DNA from 3 places in the Mesorhizobium sp. B2-4-13 genome. Region 2 is predicted to be linked to each of the others. Evidence: riboswitches for the same ligand, from Rfam matches in the RefSeq annotation. Region 2 holds a riboswitch; each other region holds the start of a gene.
The links. Region 2 has a riboswitch for cobalamin ahead of bluB (5,6-dimethylbenzimidazole synthase). Riboswitches for the same ligand answer to the same signal wherever they lie in the genome.
Positions count from the first base shown of each region.

Region 1: another riboswitch for cobalamin. It lies ahead of FJ936_RS17305 (DUF1636 family protein); the one in region 2 lies ahead of bluB (5,6-dimethylbenzimidazole synthase).
Region 3: another riboswitch for cobalamin. It lies ahead of FJ936_RS12250 (DUF1636 family protein); the one in region 2 lies ahead of bluB (5,6-dimethylbenzimidazole synthase).

Region 1 covers NZ_VFVB01000006.1:12,453-19,775, forward strand. The annotation lists gene FJ936_RS17285 (substrate-binding domain-containing protein) at 58-1,071, opposite strand; gene FJ936_RS17290 (sugar phosphate isomerase/epimerase) at 1,169-2,074, opposite strand; gene FJ936_RS17295 (Gfo/Idh/MocA family oxidoreductase) at 2,077-3,108, opposite strand; gene FJ936_RS17300 (LacI family DNA-binding transcriptional regulator) at 3,278-4,303, shown strand; cobalamin riboswitch at 4,368-4,575, shown strand; gene FJ936_RS17305 (DUF1636 family protein) at 4,716-5,084, shown strand; gene FJ936_RS17310 (ABC transporter ATP-binding protein) at 5,081-5,869, shown strand; gene FJ936_RS17315 (ABC transporter substrate-binding protein) at 5,915-6,862, shown strand; gene FJ936_RS17320 (iron ABC transporter permease) at 6,862-7,323, shown strand, end outside.
Region 2 covers NZ_VFVB01000003.1:753,431-760,753, forward strand. The annotation lists gene ribB (3,4-dihydroxy-2-butanone-4-phosphate synthase) at 1-1,004, shown strand, start outside; gene FJ936_RS11635 (MFS transporter) at 1,024-2,244, opposite strand; gene FJ936_RS11640 (TetR/AcrR family transcriptional regulator) at 2,365-2,973, shown strand; gene FJ936_RS11645 (hypothetical protein) at 3,063-4,046, shown strand; partial or broken gene bluB (5,6-dimethylbenzimidazole synthase) at 4,163-4,837, opposite strand; cobalamin riboswitch at 4,840-5,023, opposite strand; gene FJ936_RS11655 (histone deacetylase family protein) at 5,202-6,128, shown strand; gene FJ936_RS11660 (exodeoxyribonuclease VII small subunit) at 6,132-6,383, shown strand; gene FJ936_RS11665 (DUF2277 domain-containing protein) at 6,476-6,742, shown strand; gene FJ936_RS11670 (pirin family protein) at 6,782-7,323, shown strand, end outside.
Region 3 covers NZ_VFVB01000004.1:62,985-70,307, reverse strand. The annotation lists gene FJ936_RS12275 (four helix bundle protein) at 1-58, opposite strand, end outside; gene FJ936_RS12270 (NADH-quinone oxidoreductase subunit C) at 93-695, opposite strand; gene FJ936_RS12265 (NADH-quinone oxidoreductase subunit B) at 700-1,281, opposite strand; gene FJ936_RS12260 (NADH-quinone oxidoreductase subunit A) at 1,272-1,637, opposite strand; gene FJ936_RS12255 (winged helix-turn-helix domain-containing protein) at 1,973-3,172, shown strand; cobalamin riboswitch at 3,202-3,409, shown strand; gene FJ936_RS12250 (DUF1636 family protein) at 3,447-3,881, shown strand; gene cobW (cobalamin biosynthesis protein CobW) at 3,878-4,915, shown strand; gene FJ936_RS12240 (cobaltochelatase subunit CobN) at 4,935-7,323, shown strand, end outside.

The DNA.
Region 1 (7,323 bases), on a different contig from region 2:
CCTTCTCGCCAGCGGCCCCGCCGGCCGGGGCCTGATCCCGGCCGGCGGCTTGGGAGGTCAGCGCAGCGCCTGCTTGGCGAGTTCTGCGACGATCTCGTAATTTTCGGGCGTGACGAAACCGGCGCCGGTGTCGACATTCATAGGGGCCAGACCCAGCACCACCTGCTGGCACAGGCTGAGGATCGGCAGATAGCCCTGCAGGAATGGCTGCTGGTCGGCCGTCAATTGTACCCAGCCGCCCTTGAAGCCCTCGACGATCTGCGGGCTGGTGTCGAAGCCGAAGTTGAAGATGTCGCCAGGCTTTCTGCCAGCTGCCTGCATGTAGGTGGCGACATTGCCGAGCATCTGTCCGCCGGGATAGCCGACGGCCTTGACATCAGGATTGTTGAGCAGCGCTGCCGTAAGCACCGGTATCGCCAGATTGGGGTCGGAAGCCCATTCGCCGCTCGGCGGCGACGACAGCTGGATGACTTCGACGCCCGCCTCCTTCAAGGCCGCCACCGTGCCGCGCTCGCGTGCGCCGCGGCTCTCGTTCTCGAACGGGCCGATCATGATCGCCTTGTCGCCGGCCTTCAGCTTACCGAGCTTGAACGCTTCGGCGCCAAGTGCGCGGCCCTGCTGTTCCTGCTGCGCGCCGATATAGCCGCCACCGAACGCCGCCGTCACCTTCGGCACCGGGACGTTCTGGTACATCATCTTGATGCCCTCCTTATGCGCCTCGTCGGCGAGCGGCATGATCGCGGCGTCGCCCGGATGGCCCATCATGGCGATGCCCTGGGGCTTGACCGCGACCGCTTCGCGCAATTGCTGCACCATCTTCTCCGCGTCCCACTGGGAGAAGATGTAGTCGACCTTGGGGCCGAGATCGGCCGCCGCCTGCTTGGCGCCATTGTAGACGATGGTGCCGAAGGCGTCGCCCTCGGCGCCGCCGACGAAGAAGCGGATGTGGACGTCCTTGCACCATTGGGCGTCGAGCGCCTGCGCCGGCAAGGTGAAGATTGCGGCGGTAAGCGCCGTGGCCGCCGCCACGACGGTCGTGCGCAGAATTGTCGTCCTGATCGCGATGCTCATGCACGTTCCTCCCATTGTTTTCCTCGTCAGCCGAGGGGCCTTTGAACGATTGCTTTGGCGATGCCACTTGCGGCCGGCTCCTCCCGCCGACCGATCCTCACGCCGGATTTGGCAGGTAGCTCGCACCTCCCCGGCATAGTTTGAGATACTCCAGGGCGCGTGCCTGCCCCGTGATCTCGAGGTCGCCGCGATAGACCGGGTCGTGCCAGCCTTCGATGTCGATGGCGCCCTTGTACCCGGCCAGCCTCAGTTCACTGATCACCCGGGTCCAGTCGCTGTCGCCGAAGCCGGGCGTGCGCATCTGCACGAAAGGCAGGCGGCCGAACACGCCGTTCTCGCGGATGACGTCCCAGCGCACCGTGGCGTCCTTGCCGTGGACATGAAAGATGCGATGCGCCCATTTGCGGATCTGCGGCATCGGATCGATCAGGTAGACGAGTTGGTGGCAGGGCTCCCATTCGAGACCGAGATTGTCGTTGGGCAATTCGTTGAACATCAGCTCCCAGGCATCCGGATTGTGGGCGATGTTCCAGTCCCCGCCGGCCCAATTGCCGTCCATGGCGCAATTCTCGAAGGCGATGCGCACGCCCTTGTCGGCGGCGCGTCTGGCCAGTTCGCCCCAGACCTCGCGATAGCGCGGCAGGCTGTCGGTCAGCGGTTTCCCGCGGATGCGGCCGGTGAAGCCGCTGACCAGCGTGGTGCCGAACAGATGGGCGTTGTCGATCACCGTTTTCCAGGCCTCGAGCACGCCGCGGTCGGTGTCGCCGCTCTCGAGCGGATTGCCGAACACGCCGATCGAACTGACGGTCACGTCGGCACCGCCGATCGCCTCTTCAATCTCTCCGGCGAGCCGCGGCAGATCCTTGCCGCCGAGCGTCTGCCAGAAAAAGGGCTGGATGCTCTCGAAGCCGAGCGGCAGGATTTGCCTGATATAGGCGGCCGGGTCTTCGAGATTGGCCCGCACCATGGTGCCGATCCTGATGTCGAGAAGCGGGTTCGGCATGGTCATCCTTCCTGCGATGCGATGTTCACGCGACGACCGGTCTCGGCGCTCTCGATCGCCGCGAAGACCATGGCCAGGCTCTTGATGTTGTCCGAGCCCCGTGTCTCCGGCTCGGTGCCGGTTTCCACGGCTTGCACGAAGTCGGCAATGACGCCGAGATGCCCGCCGATACGGTCGGACGGATCGAGGGGAGGCACCGTCACCAGCCCGACCTTGTCGATCAGGCCTTCGCGCTCCGGCAGCACGACTTCCGCCTTCACCTCGTCATGGCCGTCCCAGATCAGGCTGCCGCGCTCACCGACGATACGCCAGCTGCCCTCCCAACTGGTGCGAAAGCCGTCGGCGCACCAGCTGCCCCGATAGGTGAACATCCTGTTTCGGCCGAGCCCGAAAGTGGCGCTTGCCGACGACCCTTGCCGATACCAGGAATTGGCCGGCTCCCATTCCTGGCAATAGACATCGGCCGGTTCGCCATTGACCATGTAGCGAGCGGCATCGAAGGTGTGGATCGCCATGTCGAGCAACAGCACGTGACGCATCTCTTCGCGGAAACCGCCAAAGTGCGGCGCGACGAAAAAATCCGCGTGGATGCTGGTCGGCGCGCCGATGGCGCCTGAATCCAGAAAGCGGCGGATGCGCCGGACATTGGCGACATAACGGCGGTTCTGAACGACGGCGTGGACGCGGCCGGCGCGCCGCGCGGCGTCGACGATGGCGCGGGCGTTGGCCGGACTGTCGGCGAGGGGCTTTTCCGTCAGCAGGTGACAGTGATGGGCAAAGGCCGAATTGGCCACCTCGCGGCGGGCGGCCGGAACGACCACGTCGAACACCGCATCGGCTTTGGTCTGATCCAGAATGACGTCGAGATCGGTGCCGATCGCGGCCCCGGCAAGGTCGTATTCGCGGGCTCGCTGGCGTGCCCTGTCGGCGTCGAGGTCGACGAGACCGGCAATCCTGATTTCAGGGGACTGACGGGCGGCCTCGAGCCACGTTTTGCTCATGGCTCCGCACCCGACCAGGACGACGTGCAGCATCCGGCGCTCCTCCGCCAACCCCTCCCGGTTGGCATTCACGGCCTTTCCGTAAACGTTTACGATGACACACCCGAAGGCGTAGAATGTCAACCGGATTTGTGGGCCGTTCGTCTGAGTGGCCTTGGCCGCGAGGTCCGCTAATGTTAGCGGGAACGGAAGGGGATTGGTCTTGGCATCCAGCATTCACGATCTTGCGCGTCATTTGAATATTTCGATCGGCACGGTGTCGCGCGCGCTCAATGGGCGCGCCGATGTCAATGCCGAGACGCGGCAGCGCGTGCTCGATGCGGCCCGCCTACTCAACTATTCACCCAACCAGTCGGGCAGGAACCTGCGCCGGGGCACCACCCATGCCGTCGCGTTCATGCTGCAGCCCCACCCGGGCGATCAGCAATATGGCGAGCCGTTTTTCATTCCTTTCCTGAGCGGGCTGCAAGCGGCGCTGGCCGAGCACGGGCTCGACCTGATCATCGTCATGGGCGCGCCCGCCGATTATCAGCAGGAGCGCCTGCGACGGGTCGTCGAGACACGCCGCGCCGATGCCGTGCTGCTGGCCTGGACCCGGCGTGAGGACGATCGCATCGACTATCTCAGCAGGGTCGGCTTTCCCTTTGCGACGCTCGGCCGAAGCCAGTCCGGTGACGAGACCTATCCCTCGCTCGACCTCGATTTCGAGAAGGCGGGCGCCGACGCAGTCGACCGCCTTGTTGCACGCGGCCACCGCCGCATCGCAGCCATCCGGCCGTCGCTCGACCTCAACTTCGGCTATCTGTTTCTTGATGGCTATCGCAAGGCGCTGCGGCGGCACGGCATCGACATCGATCCCGAGCTGATAGCCGACGGCTTCATCAACGAAGCCGGCGGCTACGCGGTGACGCCGCAAATCATGCGCTCGAAGGATCCGCCGACAGCGATCATCTTCAACAATGACGCGATGGCGCTCGGCGGCTGCAAGGCGCTTGCCGAGATGGGGATCATGCCCGGTCAGGGCATCGCGGTGATGGTCATCGTCGATACGCCGCTCTGCCGCTATTTCTCCCCGGCGCTGACCGCTTTCCGCCCGGCATTGGAGCCGATGGGACGGCGGCTCGGCGAAATCCTGCTCGCCTCGCTGCCCGCTTTCGCCGGGCCCACGGGGCCGCAGACCATAAGGGAGGTCTGGCCGCTGGAACTGGTCGCGCGCGACAGCGATTGACCATATGTCTGTATTGTTATAACAGAACAGAGACTGCCGCCTTGCCTCGCCGCCGCGCGCGGCCTAGGCTGCGACTCGTGATGGTCCCCAAGCCGAAAGGCGAGGGGTGAAAAGGGAACGCGGTGAGACCGATTTTGGGTCGAGGCCGCGGCTGCCCCCGCAACTGTAAACGGCGAGCAAGATCCGGAATGCCACTGGCCGGCAAGGCTGGGAAGGCAGGATTGCGCGCAGACCCGTGAGCCAGGAGACCTGCCATCACTGAGTTGACCGGACGGGGTGTGCCGGGAGGAAACGTGGACATCGGTCTTGTCGGCCGATCGGCCAACATCCTTCCGTCGCCAGTTTTGAAAGTGACGGGACGTTGGACGGCGCAATCGATCGTATACACCCCGAGCCTAAACACCAGATCATCGTGTGCACCCTTTGCCGCGAGAGGGGGACCGGCGTCAGGTCGGGCGAAGATTTGTGCGCCGAATTGCGCTCCCGCCTCTCGGCTCATCACGAGCCTGGCGTGGCGCATGGTTTCGCGGTCGAGGGCGTGGCTTGCATGGCGGGTTGCGCGCGCCCCTTGGCGGTGGCTTTCCAGGCGTTAGGCAAGGCAGCCTATCTCTTCGGGTCGATCGACGCGCAGGCCGACGTTGCCGATCTGGTGCGATTTGCCAGGCTCTACGCTTCGCTTGCCGACGGCTGGTGCAATTCCGGACAACGTCCTCCGCGCCTGGCCGGCAAGACGCTGGCCCGCATCCCTGGACCCGGCACGCTGGCGGATGGCAGTCGATGACGACGCCGCTTCTCGAGACCCGCGGCCTGGGTGCGATGGCGAATGGCCGGCACCTGGTCCATGCGGTCAGCCTTTCGGTGGCATCAGGCGACCGTCTTGCCATCATCGGCCCCAACGGCGCCGGCAAGACCACGCTGCTGCGCATGCTGTCCGGCATGCTTCGGCCGAGCTTCGGAGAGGTGAAGCTCGGCGGGCGGCGCCTGGACAGGATTTCGCCCGCCGAGCGAGCCCTGCATATCGCCGTCGTGGGCCAGACCGATCAGCCGGATCCACGGCTCGCGGTGATCGACTATGTCGAGCTTGGCCGCGTCCCGCACGCCGGCCTGAGGCGCCGCGGCGAGGAACGCGACATTGTCGTGGAGGCGCTGCGCCGGACCGGTCTCCTGCCGCTGCTTGGCCGCACGATTGGTTCGCTGTCTGGTGGTGAACGCCAGCGTGCCCAGCTTGCACGCGCCATCGCGCAGCAGCCTAAAATCCTGTTCCTCGACGAGCCGACCAACCACCTCGACCCGCGCGCTCGCGCGGAACTGCTCGACCTGGTGGCCGGCTTCGGCATGACCGTGATCGCGGTGCTGCACGACCTGACGCTGGTGGCACCGTTCGCGACCAGGGTCGCGGTGATGAACGAGGCCCGGCTGCTGGCACTGGCGCCGCCGCACGAGGCGCTGACGCAGCAGCTGATCCGCGAGATTTTCGGCGTCGACGTGTTTCGCCTGCGCCATCCCACCGAAGACCGCGAGCTGACGGTGTTCGATCATCCGAACCGCGCCGCACCACCGTCCTGATCAAACCTGCCCTCCATCCGACACAGCTCAACCAAGGAGCAATCCGTGAAACGCCTTGCCTTGTCCCTCGTCTTCTCGCTGCTGGCCTCGACGGCCTTTGCCTTCCCCGTGACGGTCGACAGCTGCGGCAAGCCACTGACCTTCGACGCGCCGCCGAAGCGGGCCGTCATCCATGATCTCAACATGGCCGAGATGGCCTTCGCGCTTAAGCTGCAGCCCTCGATCGTCGGCCTGACGGGTATCACCGGATGGTACAAGGTCGGCCCCGAATTCAAGGCCGAACAGGGGTCAATTCCCGAACTGGCGCCGAAATATCCGACGCTGGAGAATCTCGTCGCCGTCGAGCCCGACTTCTTCTTCGCCGGCTGGTACTACGGCATGAAGCCCGGCGGTGACGTGACCCCCGACACGCTCGCGCCGCACGGCATCAAGACGCTGGTGCTGACCGAAAGCTGCGTCCATCTTGACAAGAGCCGCCCGGCCGCCTCCATGGACCTGCTCTATGGCGACGTCGAAAAGCTGGGCAAGATCTTCGGTAAGGAGGCAGAAGCGAAGACGCTCGTCTCCGGCTGGAAAGCGCAACTCGCCGACATCACCGCCAAGGTCGGCAGCGTCAAGGGAACACGGGTGTTCCTGTACGATTCCGGCGAGGACAAACCGTTTACCGCGGGAAAGTTCGCCATCCCCAACGCCATGATATCGGCAGCCGGCGGCGACAACGTCATGGCCGACATGGATACGAGTTGGGGCAACACGGATTGGGAGACGGTGGCGGCACGCAATCCGCAATTCCTCATCCTGCTCGATTATCAGGACGGTGGCGGCTACAGGAAATTGCTCGAGTTCCTCAAGGCGCACCCGGCGATGAAAGAGACGGACGCGGTCAGGAACGAGTGCTTCGTCGCACTTCGTTATGCCGAGCTGACGCCAGGACCGGCCAACATCGAAGCCATCGGCAAGATCGCCAGGGCGATGCATCCGGAAGCGTTCTGATGGATCCTGCCCGAGAGCACAAACCCGGCGCGCTTTCCGGACACAAGACCTTCGCGCTGGTCATGACGGCGGGTGCGGTGGCGCTCGTCGCTCTCGCGCTGCTGTCGATCGCTTATGGCTCGACGCTGATACCTCTGACCGATGTCGTCGCGGCACTTGGCCGTGCCGTCGGGCTGGACGAGCCTGAGATATCGGGCCCGGTCGGCAAGATCGTCGTCGACCTGCGGCTGCCGCGCACGATCCTGGCGATCTGTGTCGGCGGCGGGCTCGGTATCGTCGGCGCGCTTTTGCAGACGGTGACCCGCAACGATCTTGCCGACCCCTTCCTGTTCGGACTGTCGTCGGGAGCCGCTGCCGGCGCGGTTTCCGTCATCACCATCTTTGGCGACAGCTTCGGCATCTGGACCTTGCCGGTGGCTGCGTTCACCGGCGGCATACTCGCCGCCTCCATCGTGCTTTTG
Region 2 (7,323 bases):
GCGACCTGATCGTCGCCGCCGTCCATTGCACGCCGGAGAAGATGGCCTTCATCGTTCGCAACACGTCGGGCATCGTCTGCACGCCGATGCCGCGCGAGGAGGCTAAACGGCTGAACCTCGCGCCGATGGTGGCCGACAATGATTCGGCTCACACCACCGCCTTTACCGTCAGCGTCGACTTCAAGCATGGCACGACGACAGGCATTTCGGCCGACGACCGCACGCTGACCGTGCGCAACCTCGCCAACGGCAATGTCGGCGCCTCCGATTTCGTCCGCCCTGGCCACATCTTCCCGCTCATCGCGCGCGAGGGCGGCGTCTTGATGCGCTCGGGTCATACCGAGGCGGCGGTCGATTTGTGCAAGCTCGCCGGCCTGCCGCCGATCGGCGTGATCTCGGAACTGGTCAACGACGACGGCACCGTCAAGCGCGGCCCGCAGGTCGCGGCTTTCGCCGAGGAGCATGGCCTCAAGCAGGTATCGGTCGCCGACCTCATCGCTTACCGGCAGCGCAAGGAGACCCTGGTCGAGCGCGTCGCCTGCTCCGACATCGAGACGCTGGGCGGCAAGGCGCAGGTCTTCACCTACACGCTGCCCTGGGACACGATGCATCACGTCGCCATCGTCTTCGGCGACATCCGCGATGGCGAGGAGGTGCCGGTGCGGCTGCATTCGGAGGATGTGGTGACCGACGTGTTCGGAACCAGCCACCGGCTCGACGGCATCATGAAGGCGATGGGCGAGCGCAAGCGCGGCGTCATTGTCTATCTCAGGGAAGGCTCGGTCGGCGTTGCCCACCAGGAGCGCAACCGGCCGGCGCCAGGCGACCGCGAGGACCATGAAGAGGCGCGCCGGCGCGAGAGCGAATGGCGCGAGATCGGCCTTGGCGCCCAGATCCTGAAGGACCTCGGCATTTCATCCATTAACCTGATTGCCTCGCGCGAACGCCACTATGTCGGCCTCGAGGGTTTTGGCATTCACATCGCCAAGACCGAGATCCTCTGATCTCGACAAACCCTGCCTGTCACTCGGCCGGGATTGCCGCCTCGCATCCTTCCAACTCGCATTCGTGGGTGGCGAGGCTGCGCTGGCCGAGCAGCACCGTGATCAGCGCGATAGCGCCTGACGTCACCGAGACCCAGAATCCGTTCTGGGCGCCGAATGCATCCACCACGGCGCCGGCGGCGAAGGAGCCCAGCGCCATGCCGATGCCGATCCCGGTGGTTACCCAGGTGATGCCTTCGGTCAGCATCGCTTCCGGGACATGCCGCTCGATCAGGCCGAAGGCGGTGATGAAGGTCGGCGAGATCGCCACGCCACTGATGAAGACAGTCAGCGCGAGCGCTGGCACGGTGCTGGCGGTAAGCGGCAGCAGTGTGCCGAGCGCGACCAAGGCAACCGCGATGGCGAGCTGGCGTTGCAGCGGTGCTTTCAGGTTGAGCGCGCCGATGATGATGCCGAGCACGAAGGAGCCCAGCGCATAGACGCCGATGACGAGACTGGCAGTGCCCGGCTGGCCGAGTTCCTTGGTGATCGCCACCGTGCTCACCTCCGTCGTCGCGAAGGTCGCGCCGATGAAGATCATGGCGAAGGTGATGATTTGGACCGGCCCCAGGCGGATTGCCGAGCCGCTGGAGCCATGGTCCACCGGCCGCACTTGCGGCTCGGTCGAACGCTGCAGAATGAAGGCTGTCGAGCCCAAGGCGAGGAACAGCGTGCTGACGAGCACGCCCGCTTCCGGGAACAGCGCGGCGCTGAGGCCCACAGACAGCGATGCGCCGGCGATATAGACCAGTTCGTCCGCCGCCGACTCGAAGGCGAAGGCGGTGTTCATCTCGGACCGGCCCCGGAAAATCTCGGTCCAGCGCGCCCGCACCATGGCCGGCATGCTTGGCATCGCCGCGGCCAGCAGTGCCGACGCGAACAGCGTCCATACCGGCCAGCCTTGATTGGCCGATGCGATCAGGGCCGCGAATGCGAGCACGGAGATGATGGTGGTGGGTACGACAACCCGCGTCTGGCCGAGGCGGTCGACCAACCTCGATATCTGCGGCGCCAGGAAGGCATTGGCCAAGGCGAATGTCGCCGAAACCGCACCCGCCAGCCAGTATTCGCCACGCGTCTGCGACAGCATCGCCACGATGCCGATCGGCGCCATGGCGATCGGCAGGCGCGCCATGAAGCCGGCGGCGGCAAAGCCCGTGGCTCCGGGAGCGCGAAAGATTTCCGAATAGGGGTTTTGCATGATCCTGTTCCTCGACAAGGGGCGATTCGACAATTACATACGAGACGTATAAGTGTTAAATAGAGCATACGTCGCGTATGTCAATTGGCATACGGAGCGTATGTAAGTAAGGCCAGAAGCATGCATCGACCGCGCAAGGAGATGATCGCCGAGACACGCGCCAAGCTGATCGCCGCGGCGCGCCAGGCTTTCGGCACCATCGGCTATGCCGAAGCGTCGATGGATGATTTCACCGCGTCGGCCGGGCTGACGCGCGGCGCCCTTTATCATCACTTCGGCGACAAGAAGGGACTGCTTGAGGCGGTTATCGCCGAAATCGACGCGGAAATGGCGGCCCGGGTGAATGAGGTCGCGTCGCGGGCGCCGACCCGCTGGCAGCATTTCGTCGACGAATGCACCACCTATATCGAAATGGCGCTGGAGCCGGAAATCCAGCGCATCATGTTCCGGGATGGTCCGGCTGTGCTGGGCGATCCGGCACTGTGGTCGAATGCCAATGCCTGCGTCGGTTCAATGACCGATCATCTGACAGCGCTGCAGCGGGAAGGGGTGGTCGTCCCCGGCGTCGACCCGGAGTCGGCAGCGCGGCTGATCAATGGGGCGAGCAGCCAGGCCGCGCAGCGCATCGCCAATTCGCAAGATCCCGAAGCGACATCGAAGATGGTGGTGGCCGCGTTCAAGCAATTGCTCGAAGGCCTGCTGAAAAAGCCGGAAGCGCTTTCAAGATGAACCACCATGGCAGTCCCGCCACTGCCTGCAATTGACAATAGCCGGTTTGAGCGCATCCTCCGCAGCCATCTCTGAGGGGAGATTCGGGCATGTGGGATTTCGATATCGGCAGGTCGGTGTCCATCATGATGCGGACCTGGCCTTTCATTGTCTTTCGCATGATCATCTATTTTGGGATCACCCTGGCCTACATCGTGGCCACCGGCACCGGCGCCTCCGTCGGCTATGGCGTCGGCCATATTTCCACCGATCCCGACGGACCATTGTCTTTTGCGATGTGGGGCGGCGTGGTCGGTTTCGGCATCGTCTCGATCGCCGTCCACTGGATCCGCGAATACATCCTCTACGTCGTCAAGGCGGGCCATATCGCCGTCATGGTGCATCTGATCGAGGGCCATGATATTCCCAATGGCCAGAACCAGATCGCCTACGCGAAAGAGGTCGTGACCGAGCGTTTTGCCGAGGCCAACATCCTTTTCGTCGTCGACCAATTGGTCAAGGGCGCCATACGCGCCATCACCGGCCTGCTCGGCGGCATCGCGGCCTTCCTGCCCATTCCTGGCCTGAGCGGCCTGGTTTCGTTCCTCAACACGGTGATTCGCCTGTCGCTGACCTATGTCGACGAGATCATTCTCGGCTACAACATCCGCAACAGTTCGTCCTCGCCGTTCGAAACCGCGCGCCAAGGCGTTGTGCTCTACGCCCAGAACGGCAAGACCATGGTCAAGAATGCCGTCTGGCTAGGGGTCATCATGTGGGGCGTGTCGTTCGTGATTTTCCTGCTGATGCTGGCTCCGGCAGCCGCTATTCTTTACGTCATGCCCGGGCAGCTCGCCGGCTGGGCTTTCGTGCTGGCAATCGTCTTTGCCTGGGCTTTCAAGGCGGCCTTCATCGAGCCGTTCGCCATTGCCTGCCTGATGCAGGTCTATTTCAAGACCATCGAGGGTCAGGTGCCCGATGCCGCCTGGGACGCCAGGCTGGCCGAAGCCTCGTCGAAGTTCAGGGAACTCAAGGACAGGGCACTGGCTTCTTTCGGTGGCTCACGGTGGGGCACTGCCGGCGCGACGAGCTGATCAACCGGCCTCGCCGGCGCACCGGCGACGGTGCCGAGGCGCGCCACTGCTGATTTGAGCGGCGCTTCGCCTTGTCCGCGAAAAGTCTCGCTCATGATAAGCTCGGGCAACGGCAGCCGCCGGCCCCAGCCGTGTGTTTCGAGATCCGGCTTCGGTGCGAATTCGGAAACGCGGCCGACGCAGAGATAGGCGATCGGCGTCACTTGATCGGGAATACCCAGCAAGCTTTTCAGCGCTTGCGCCTCGATGATGCTGACCCAGCCGACGCCGACGCCCTCGGCGCGTGCCGCCAGCCAAAAATTCTGCACCGCGCAGACCGTGCTGTAGAGATCCATCTCCGGATTGTGCCAGCGCCCCAGCGGCGAGCCTTTCGAGCGCTCGCGGTCGCAGGTGATGCAGATGTTGAGCGCGCTTTCGCAAATGCCTTCCAGCTTAAGCTTGCGGTAGAGCGCCTGCCGTTCTGCCTCGATTTCAGGCAGTTCCCGTTCTCGCGCGGCCAGGAACAGGTCGCGCACTTCCGCCCGCCGCGCGGCATCGCGAATGACGATGAAGTTCCAGGGTTGCATGAAGCCGACCGATGGCGCGTGATGGGCGGCAAGCAGCAGCCGCGCCAGCACTTCGTCGTCGATCGCTTCCGATGTAAAATGGCTGCGGACGTCGCGCCGCGTAAACATGGCGCGGTAAACAGCGTCGCGCGCAATCTGGTCAAATCCATCGCCCATTGGAGCGGTCATAGCTTCCGGCATCGCTTGTCCCCTTGCGATTGCAATCGATGTCATCCGCCTGACCATGCGGATGACGATGCCTGCCAGGCCGGTCTTCTGGCTCGGGATCAACCCGCGTCCGGTGCCTTCCCGTCATCGACAGTGGCATTTTACCGGCGCGGTCCCCCTCACAGCGTTGGGCACGCCACGGAGTTCAACCGTGTTCCCGATTCTCCCGCCAAGGCATTTGCAGCCAAGTGGAATCACTTGGCGTCGCAGAATGTCGCTAAAACAAACAGCCCGGCGGGCACCAGGCAGTGGTTGCGACCTTACGCCGAAGGGCCGGCGCCGCCAATGCCCGCAGCGACATGAATGGACGCAGGTTCGATTTTCCCCAGCGATCAAGCCGCAACGCATGGCCATCACGACGCCGGGGCACTAGATAGGGGGCATGGCCACCCGTCTCTACACGCACCCGATCTTTCTCGAACACATCACGCCGCCCGGTCACCCCGAGCGGCCCGACCGCCTGCGCGCCATCGAGCGCGTGCTCGACGACGAAGCTTTTGCCACGCTTGACCGCGTCGAGGCACCGCACGGCGACGAGGCGACCATCCTCTACGCGCATCCCGCCGATTTCGTCGCGCGTGTCCGCGCCGCCATCCCCGACGAAGGCATTGCCCGCATCGACGCCGACACCACCGCCAGCCCGAAAAGCTGGCAAGCGGTGATTACGGCGATCGGTGCCGCCAATGCTGCCGTCGACGACGTCTTTGCGGGCCGCGCCGACAACGTTTTCGTCGCCGCCCGTCCGCCCGGCCACCATGCCGAAAAGACCACGGCCATGGGCTTCTGCTTCTTCAACACGGCGGCAATCGCAGCGCGCCATGCGCAGAAGAAGCACGGCGCCGAGCGTGTCGCGGTCGTCGACTGGGACGTGCACCACGGCAACGGCACGCAGGATATTTTCTGGGACGATCCCTCGGTGCTCTATTGCTCGACGCACCAGATGCCGCTTTATCCCGGCACGGGCGCGAAGAGTGAGACCGGCGCCGGCAACATCGTCAATGCGCCGCTGGCGCCTCGGACGGGCAGCGAGGTGTTTCGCGATGCGTTCCTGTCGCGCGTGCTGCCGGCACTCGACAATTTCGCGCCGGATCTGATTATCGTTTCGGCCGGCTTCGACGCGCACCATCGCGACCCGCTGGCGAAAATCAATCTGACCGAGGACGATTTCGACTGGGCGACCGGCCAGCTGATGCAGCGCGCCGCAATCCACGGCGGCAACCGGCTCGTCAGCCTGCTCGAGGGCGGCTACGATCTGCAGGGATTGGCATTTTCGGTCGCCGCCCATGTCGGGCGACTGATGAAAGGATGAATGATGACCGGTGAGATCAACGAAGACGTCAAGGCGATGAGCTTTGAACAGGCACTCGACGCACTGGAGAAGATCGTCGATGATCTGGAGCGTGGCGACGTGCCGCTCGACCAGTCGATCCGGATTTACGAGCGCGGGGAGGCGCTGAAGGTTCATTGCGACCGGCTGCTGAAGGCCGCCGAGGACAAGGTCGAGAAGATCAGGCTGTCGCGCGACGGCAAGCCGGTTGGAACCGAGCCGCTCGACGCGGACTGAGGTCCGGAGCAGCCTTACCGGTTTTTGGACACGATCATCATTGAGGATACAGTTCGTCCCGATTGAAACGGACAAGAGGAGATACGGAAGCGATGTGCAGAAACATCAAGACCCTGTTCAATTTTGATCCGCCGGCAACCAACGACGAAGTCCGCGACGCGGCACTGCAGTTTGTCCGCAAGCTGAGCGGCACGACGCGGCCTTCTGCCAAGAACCAGCATGTGTTCGATCATGCGGTCGAAGCCATCGCGGCATCCGCACGCGAATTGCTCGATTCCCTCGAAACCCACCAGCATCCTCGCAATCGCGAAGAGGTGGCGGCCAAATTAAAAGCGAAAGCGGCGATCCGGTTCGCCTGATATGCCCAAGCGCCCACTGACCGCTGACGAGGAGAGTTCATGAGCTTCTTCCCCGGCAAGGACCCTGAGGCCGGCGATGCCTTCGCCAGCGACCAGATCGAGCTGATGGTTATCCCCAACGCCAAGGACATTGGCGGTTTCGAGGTGCGTCGCGCCTTGCCGACCGCCAAGCGGCGCCTGGTCGGGCCGTTCATCTTCTTCGATCGAATGGGTCCCGCGATCATGCGCGCGGGCCAGGCGCTCGATGTCCGTCCCCACCCGCATATCGGCCTGTCGACCGTGACCTATCTGTTCGACGGCAAGATCAGGCACCGCGATTCGCTCGGCACCGAAATGGTCATTCAACCCGGCGACGTGAACCTGATGACGGCCGGTCGCGGCATCGTCCACTCCGAGCGCACGCCGCAGGAATTGCGCGGCGCGCCGATGTCGATCTCCGGCCTGCAGACCTGGTTGGCTCTGCCGGACGGCAAGGAAGAGGTGGCACCGGTGTTCGAGAACACAGCGGCGCTGCGGCTTCCCGAAATCGACGCCGAAGGCGTCAGCGGCCGCGTCGTCATCGGTGATTTCCAGGGTTTGCG
Region 3 (7,323 bases), on a different contig from region 2:
GCGTCATCGCTGATTGCCACACCTTCAAGTCGCGATAAGATTCGATCCGTCGCTCCAACTTTTCTCCTACTGACTACTCACTACCTCCCTACTCACTGTTTCGCTTTTTCGTCGCCGGGCAGGACATAGTCGGTTCCCTCCCAGGGGCTCAAAAAGTCAAAGTTCCTGAATTCCTGCTTCAGTTCCACCGGCTCGTAGATGACGCGCTTGGCTTCGTCGTCGTAACGCACTTCGACGAAACCGGTCAGCGGGAAATCCTTGCGCAGCGGATGGCCTTCGAAACCGTAGTCCGTCAGCAGGCGGCGCAGGTCCGGGTGGCCCGAAAACAGCACGCCATAGAGATCGTAGGTTTCGCGCTCGAACCAGTCGGCGCCAGGATAGACGCCGGTGATCGAAGGCACCATCGTCTCCTCGTCGGTCTGCACCTTGATGCGAATGCGCACATTCTGCTTCGGCGAAAGCAGGTGATAGACGACGTCGAAGCGCTTGGCCCGCGACGGGTAGTCGGCACCGCAGACATCGATGATCGAGATGAACTGGCAGCGCGCATCGTCGCGCAGGAAGGTCATCACCTCGATCAGGTTTTGAGGCTCGACGTGAACGGTGAGCTCGCCATAGGCGAATACCGCATCGCCGAAGCGGCCAGGCAGCTTCTCGCCGAGATAGGTCGACAGTTCGCTTAAGGAGGCGGCCATGGATTTACCGTTCGATCGTGCCGGTGCGGCGGATCTTCTTCTGCAGCAGAAGAATGCCATAGAGCAGGGCTTCGGCGCTCGGCGGGCAGCCGGGCACATAGATGTCGACCGGCACGACCCGGTCGCAGCCACGCACCACCGAATAGGAATAATGATAGTAGCCGCCGCCATTGGCGCAGGAGCCCATCGAGATGACGTAGCGCGGCTCCGGCATCTGGTCGTAGACCTTGCGCAGCGCCGGTGCCATCTTGTTGGTCAGCGTGCCGGCGACGATCATGATGTCGGACTGGCGCGGAGACGCGCGCGGCGCGACACCGAACCGCTCCGAATCGTAGCGCGGCATCGAGGTGTGGATCATCTCGACCGCGCAGCAAGCCAGACCGAAGGTCATGAACATCAGCGAGCCGCTGCGCGCCCAGGTGATCAGCGCCTCGGTCGAGGTGACCAGAAAGCCCTTGTCGGCAAGCTCATTGTTGATTTCGAGGAAGAAGGGATCGTCCTCCCCTACCGGCCTACCGGTGTTGGGGTCGATAATACCTTTGGGCTTCGGCGCGACGAGGGTGCCTGAACTGTCGTTCAATCCCATTCCAGCGCTCCTTTTTTCCATTCATAGGCAAAGCCGATGGTCAGCACTGCCAAAAACACCATCATTGACCAGAAACCGAGCATGCCGATCTTCGAGAAGGACACTGCCCAGGGGAAGAGGAAGGCAACTTCCAGGTCGAATATAATGAACAGGATCGACACCAGGTAGAAGCGGATGTCGAATTTCATGCGGGCATCGTCGAACGAGTTGAAACCGCACTCGTAGGCGGAAAGCTTTTCGGGATCGGGGTTGCGATACGCCACCAGGAACGGAGCCGCCAGCAGCGCCAGGCCGACGACCAGTGCCACGCCGATAAACAGGACGATGGGCAGGTACGAACTGAGAAGTGCGTTCATGCAGCGGCTTTCCGTTGGCGCCAATCCACTTTGACTACAGCACCGAACCTTAATGCGGAAGCGTGACAGATTAACCGCTGAACCGTTTTAAGGGGCCTATGCTGCAACGCGGCGAGGGTTAGCGCAGCACTTCCAGCGAAGCAAGTCAAACCTTGTTCAAAACACCGAGCTGGACGGCATTCCGGGAGAAACTGGTCCCATCCGCTCCTGTTTGATTTCCTTCGCTTTTAACTCCACTTTTGTCTCCTGACAGGGTTGCCGCCAAAACCCTGCTAGCATGGACGGGAATCACGCCGGGCAATGACGCCAGACAGGTCCATCAGGGACGCATACGCATGAAGGAAAAGATCTCGCTTGCCGCCGCCCGGCGCATCGCCCTCGCCGCCCAGGGATTTCTCGATCCCCGCCCCGCCGGCACGCCGGACCGCCGCCATTTCGCCCGCGTTCTGTCCCGCACCGGCCTGTTGCAGATCGATTCCGTCAGTGCGGTGGTGCGCGCTCATTACATGCCGCTCTATTCGCGTCTCGGCCCCTATCCCCTCGCTTTGCTCGACAACGCCGCCGTAACGCGCAAGCGCACCGTCTTCGAATATTGGGCGCATGAAGCCTCGTTCCTGCCGGTCGAGACCTACCCACTGATGCGCTGGCGCATGCAGCGCGCCGAGCAAGGCGATGAAATGTATCTGGGGCTGGCCAAATGGGGCCGCGAGCACGCCGCCTATATAGAAGAGATCTACCGCGAGGTCGTCGCGCGCGGGCCGATCGCCGCTTCGGCGCTCGAAGGCCAGAAAGGCTCCGGTGGCTGGTGGGGTTGGAGCCATGCCAAGCACGCCTTCGAATGGCTGTTCTGGGCCGGGCGCATCACCACCGCGCACCGGCGCGGCTTCGAGCGCTTTTACGACCTGCCGGAGCGCGTGCTGCCGCAGGCGATCCTCGATCTGCCGGTACCGACGCCTGAGGACGCGCACCGCGAATTGCTGCGCATTTCCGCCCGTGCCCATGGCGTGGCGACATCAGGCGACCTGCGCGATTATTTTCGGCTCTCGCCGGCCGACATGAAAGGCCGGCTGGAGGAACTGGTCGAACTCGGCGACTTGCTGCCGGTCCGTGTCGAGGGCTGGGACAAGCCGGCTTACCTTCACAAGGACGCCCGTATCCCGCGCAAGATCGAGGCCCGCGCTCTGCTGGCGCCGTTCGATCCGGTCGTCTTCGAGCGTTCGCGCTCGGAGCGGCTGTTCGACTTCCATTACCGCATCGAAATCTACACGCCGGCCGACAAGCGCCAATACGGCTACTATGTCCTGCCTTTCCTGCTCGGCGACAGGATCGTGGCGCGCGTCGACCTCAAGGCTGACCGGCCGGCCAGTGTCCTGCGTGTCCATGCGGCCTATGCGCAGGCCAATGCACCGGCGGAGACTGCGGCTCAACTCTTCGAGGAATTGAAGCAGATGCAGGGCTGGCTTGGCCTCGAGCGGATGGAAATAACGCCTGCCGGCGATCTCGGCCCGGCGCTGTCCGACATCGCGGTGTCGTAAGCTCGCGTTGACACCACTGCCCGCAAGAGCCTAAATCCCATCCAGACGGTCTCCTCTCGGCAAAGGGAGGAGCCAAGAGGGAATGCGGTGCGGGATTGAAGATCCCAAATCCGCGGCTGTCCCCGCAACTGTGAGCGAAGAGCCAAGGCCGAAAGCCACTGGGATTGTCCCGGGAAGGCGGCTACCCAAGGCGATGACCCGCGAGCCAGGAGACCTGCCGTCTGGAATGCAAGAATCCGATCGCCTGGCGGGTTTTCCGGGCAAGGAGCCTGATGTGGATCGCGACAGCAGTTTTTCGGCTGAAACAACCGACATTTCGTCCGGCGGGGATCATCCCCTGGCCGGCATCACGGTCATTGTCTGCGCTTCCTGTCGCGACGAGACCGGCTCCGACGCCCATCCCCGGGCCGGCGAACTTTTGGCCGAAGATACGCGCCAAGCCGCCTCGGGCGAGAAGATTCGCATCCGCACGGTCGAATGCCTCGGCAATTGCAAGCGCCGCCTGAGCGCCGCGGTCCTGCGCGACGGCTGCTGGAGCTATGTGTTCGGCGATCTGACCACGACCAGCGGCGCCGATCTCGTCACCGGCGCGAAACTCTTCGCCACCTCGAACGACGGCCTCATTCCCTGGCGAGGCAGACCCGATAGCCTCAAGCGCGGCCTCGTTGCCCGCATCCCTCCCCTCGACATGCTGAAAGATCGATCATGACAACATCTCTGTCCCGCGTTCCCTGCACCGTCGTCACCGGCTTCCTCGGCGCCGGCAAGACGACGCTGGTCCGCCATCTCCTGGAAAACGCCGGCGGCAAGCGGATCGCCATCATCGTCAACGAGTTCGGCGACATCGGCATCGACGGCGAGATCCTCAAGGGATGCGGCATCGACACCTGCCCAGAGGAAAACATCGTCGAACTGGCCAATGGCTGCATCTGCTGCACCGTGGCCGACGATTTTGTGCCGGCGCTCGACAAGATCCTGTCGCTGACGCCGAAGGTCGACCATATCCTGATCGAAACCTCGGGCCTCGCTCTGCCCAAACCGCTGGTCCAGGCTTTCCAGTGGCCGACGGTGAAGAGCCGCGTAACGGTCGATGGCGTCATCGCCGTGGTCGACGGTCCCGCACTGGCGGAAGGCCGCGTCGCCAATGACATGGACGCCCTGCAGGCGCAGCGCGCGCAGGACCAGAGCCTCGACCATGACGATCCGGTCGAGGAAGTGTTCGAGGACCAGATCGCCTGCGCCGACCTAATCATCCTGTCGAAGAGCGACCTAATGGACGCCGCCGGCTCGGCTCGCGCCAAGGCCATCGTCAACGAACACTCCGCCCGCGCCGTGAAGATCGTGCCGACGTCTCATGGCAAGGTCGATCCCTCGGTGCTGCTCGGGCTCGGTCTCGCCGTCGAGGACGACATCGAGAACCGCAAGTCCCACCATGACGGCGCATTCGATCACGAGCATGACGACTTCGACACGTTCATCGTCGACATTCCCTCGATCGCCAATCCCGACGAGCTGGCAAAGCGCGTCGCCGCGGCCGCCGAACAGGAAAACGTGCTGCGCGTGAAAGGCTTCGTCGAGGTCGGCGGCAAACCTATGCGGCTCCTGCTGCAAGCCGTCGGCCCGCGCGTCAATCATTACTATGACCGCGCCTGGACCGCTGGGGACGACCGCCGCTCGCGGCTCGTCGTTATTGGCCTCAAGGGGCTGAACCGCCCGGCGATCGAACGTATCCTCGCCGGCTGATTTTCAGGCCCGGGCCACGATGCACATCCTCACCACGACCTCCGCCTCGCTCGACGACCTCGCCGAGCCTGTCGATCTCAGGCAGACGCCAGCGGATATCGTGGCCCTGTCCTTCACCGACAGCGATCTCGCCGGACTGGCTGCGGCGTGGAAGGCCGATGCCGGTCGCCTGCCCTCTATGCGCTTGGCCGCACTGCGCGACCTGCGCCATCCCATGTCCGTCGACCTCTGGATAGACAGCGTCGCCCGCCACGCCAAAATCATCCTGGTGCGCATCCTCGGCGGCTACGACTGGTGGCGCTATGGCTGCGACCAACTGGCGGTGATTGCCCGCGAACGCGGCATCAAACTGGCGCTGCTTCCCGGCGAAAGCCACGACGAGGATCTTAGGCTGGTCGAAGCCTCGACGCTGCGGCGCGCCGAACTGGACGGCCTGCTCGGCTATTTCCACGAGGGCGGCCCGGCCAATATGGGCGCGCTGGTGCACAGGCTGGCAGGCTTGGCTGGACAGGATGCGCCCGTCGCCAACCCGGTCAGGGTGCCGAAGGCCGGTTACTATCAGGCTGGATTGGGGGTCGCGGAGGAGCCGGCCGGTTCCAATAGCGGCACTCCCATTATCCCGATTCTCTTCTACCGATCGATGCTGCTTGCCGCCGATGTCGCCCCGATCGATGCGCTGGCCGAGGCTTTGCGCTCCAGGGGATTGGCGCCAGTGCCGATCTTCGTTTCCAGTCTGAAGGATCCGGTGTCGCTGGCGTTCGTCGAAAATGCCATCGCATCGCTGAAACCCGCCGCGATCGTCACCGCGACCGCGTTCGCTTCCGGCGCCGAGCCCGGCGTCGAAACCCTGTTCGACCGCGCCGGCGCGCCCGTCTTCCAGGTCATCGTCGCCACCACGCGCCGTGACATCTGGGAAAACAACCAGCGCGGCCTGGCGCCCGCCGACCTTGCCATGCATGTCGTGCTGCCCGAACTCGACGGCCGCATCCTCGCCGGCGCCATTTCCTTTAAGGCCGAGAGCGATATCGATCCGGCGCTTGGCCATCGTGCGTTGGCGAACCGCCCGGAACTGGATCGGGTGGAGCAAGTGGCGGGTCGAGTCGCGGCTTTCATCCGGCTGCGGGAGACAAGACGGGAGGAGCGCAAGCTCGCGATCCTCATTCCCGATTATCCCAGCGCCCCTGGCCGCACCGGCTATGCGGTCGGGCTGGACGTGCCGTCCAGCGTGCTGGCCATGCTGCACGACTTGAGCGAACAGGGCTATGCCGTTGACGGGATTCCGCAAACGCCGCGTGAATTGCTGGATTTGCTGGAGCATAGCAACGACGGATTGGCCCTACAGGAGTATTTGAGCTTCTCGAAGGAGTTGCCGCTCGCAGCAATCGCCGCGGTAGAAGCCGCTTGGGGAAACGCAGAGGGGACAGGTTTGCGCGAGGCGCCCCCCTCTGTCCTGCCGGACATCTCCCCCTCTGGTGGGGAGATCGAACTTGCGTCGCGGCTTTCGCCAACTACCAACATTGCAGAAGGAACGTCGGCCTGCGAACTGCCAATCTCCCCCCTAGAGGGGGAGATGTCCGGCAGGACAGAGGGGGGCGTGACAGAACGCCAGCCTCGCCATGCTATCGAAAAGAATTTCCCCTTCCGCGCCGCGCATTTCGGCAATATCACCGTGGCACTCGCCCCCGACCGGGGCCGCTCGGCCGACCGTCGCGCCGACTACCACGACCCGACCCTCCCGCCGCGCCATGCCCTGATCGCCTTTGGCCTGTGGCTGCGCAAATCGCTCGGGGTTCACGCTCTCGTCCATGTCGGCGCCCACGGCACGCTGGAATGGCTGCCCGGCAAGACCGTCGCGCTGTCGCAAACCTGCTTTCCCGAGATCGTCACCGGCGCATTACCCGTCATCTATCCCTTCATCGTCTCCAACCCCGGCGAAGCAGCGCAGGCCAAACGGCGCATCGCCGCCGTCACGCTTGGCCATTTGCCGCCGCCGCTTGCAGGCGCAGGGCTGGACGAGGACCAGCACGAGCTCGAGCGACTGGTCGACGAATACGCTCAGGCCGACGGGCTCGACCGCCGTCGCCGGGACCGGCTCGCCAGGCTGATTGTCGAAACCGCGCAAAAGACCGGCCTTGCCTCGGAAGCCGGCGTCGCCAAGACCGACGCGCCCGACGAAGCGCTGCGCCGCATCGACGCCTGGCTCTGCGACCTCAAGGATTTCGCCATCAAGGACGGGCTGCACATCTACGGCCGCGTCCCCAACGACGAATCAGACTCCGTGCGCCTGCAAAGCGCGAACGCCGAGAAAGCCTCCCTGCTCGCGGCGCTCGATGGCCGTCACGTCAAGGCGGGCCCGGCCGGCGCACCCGCGCGCGGTCGTTCCGATGTTTTGCCCACTGGCCGCAACC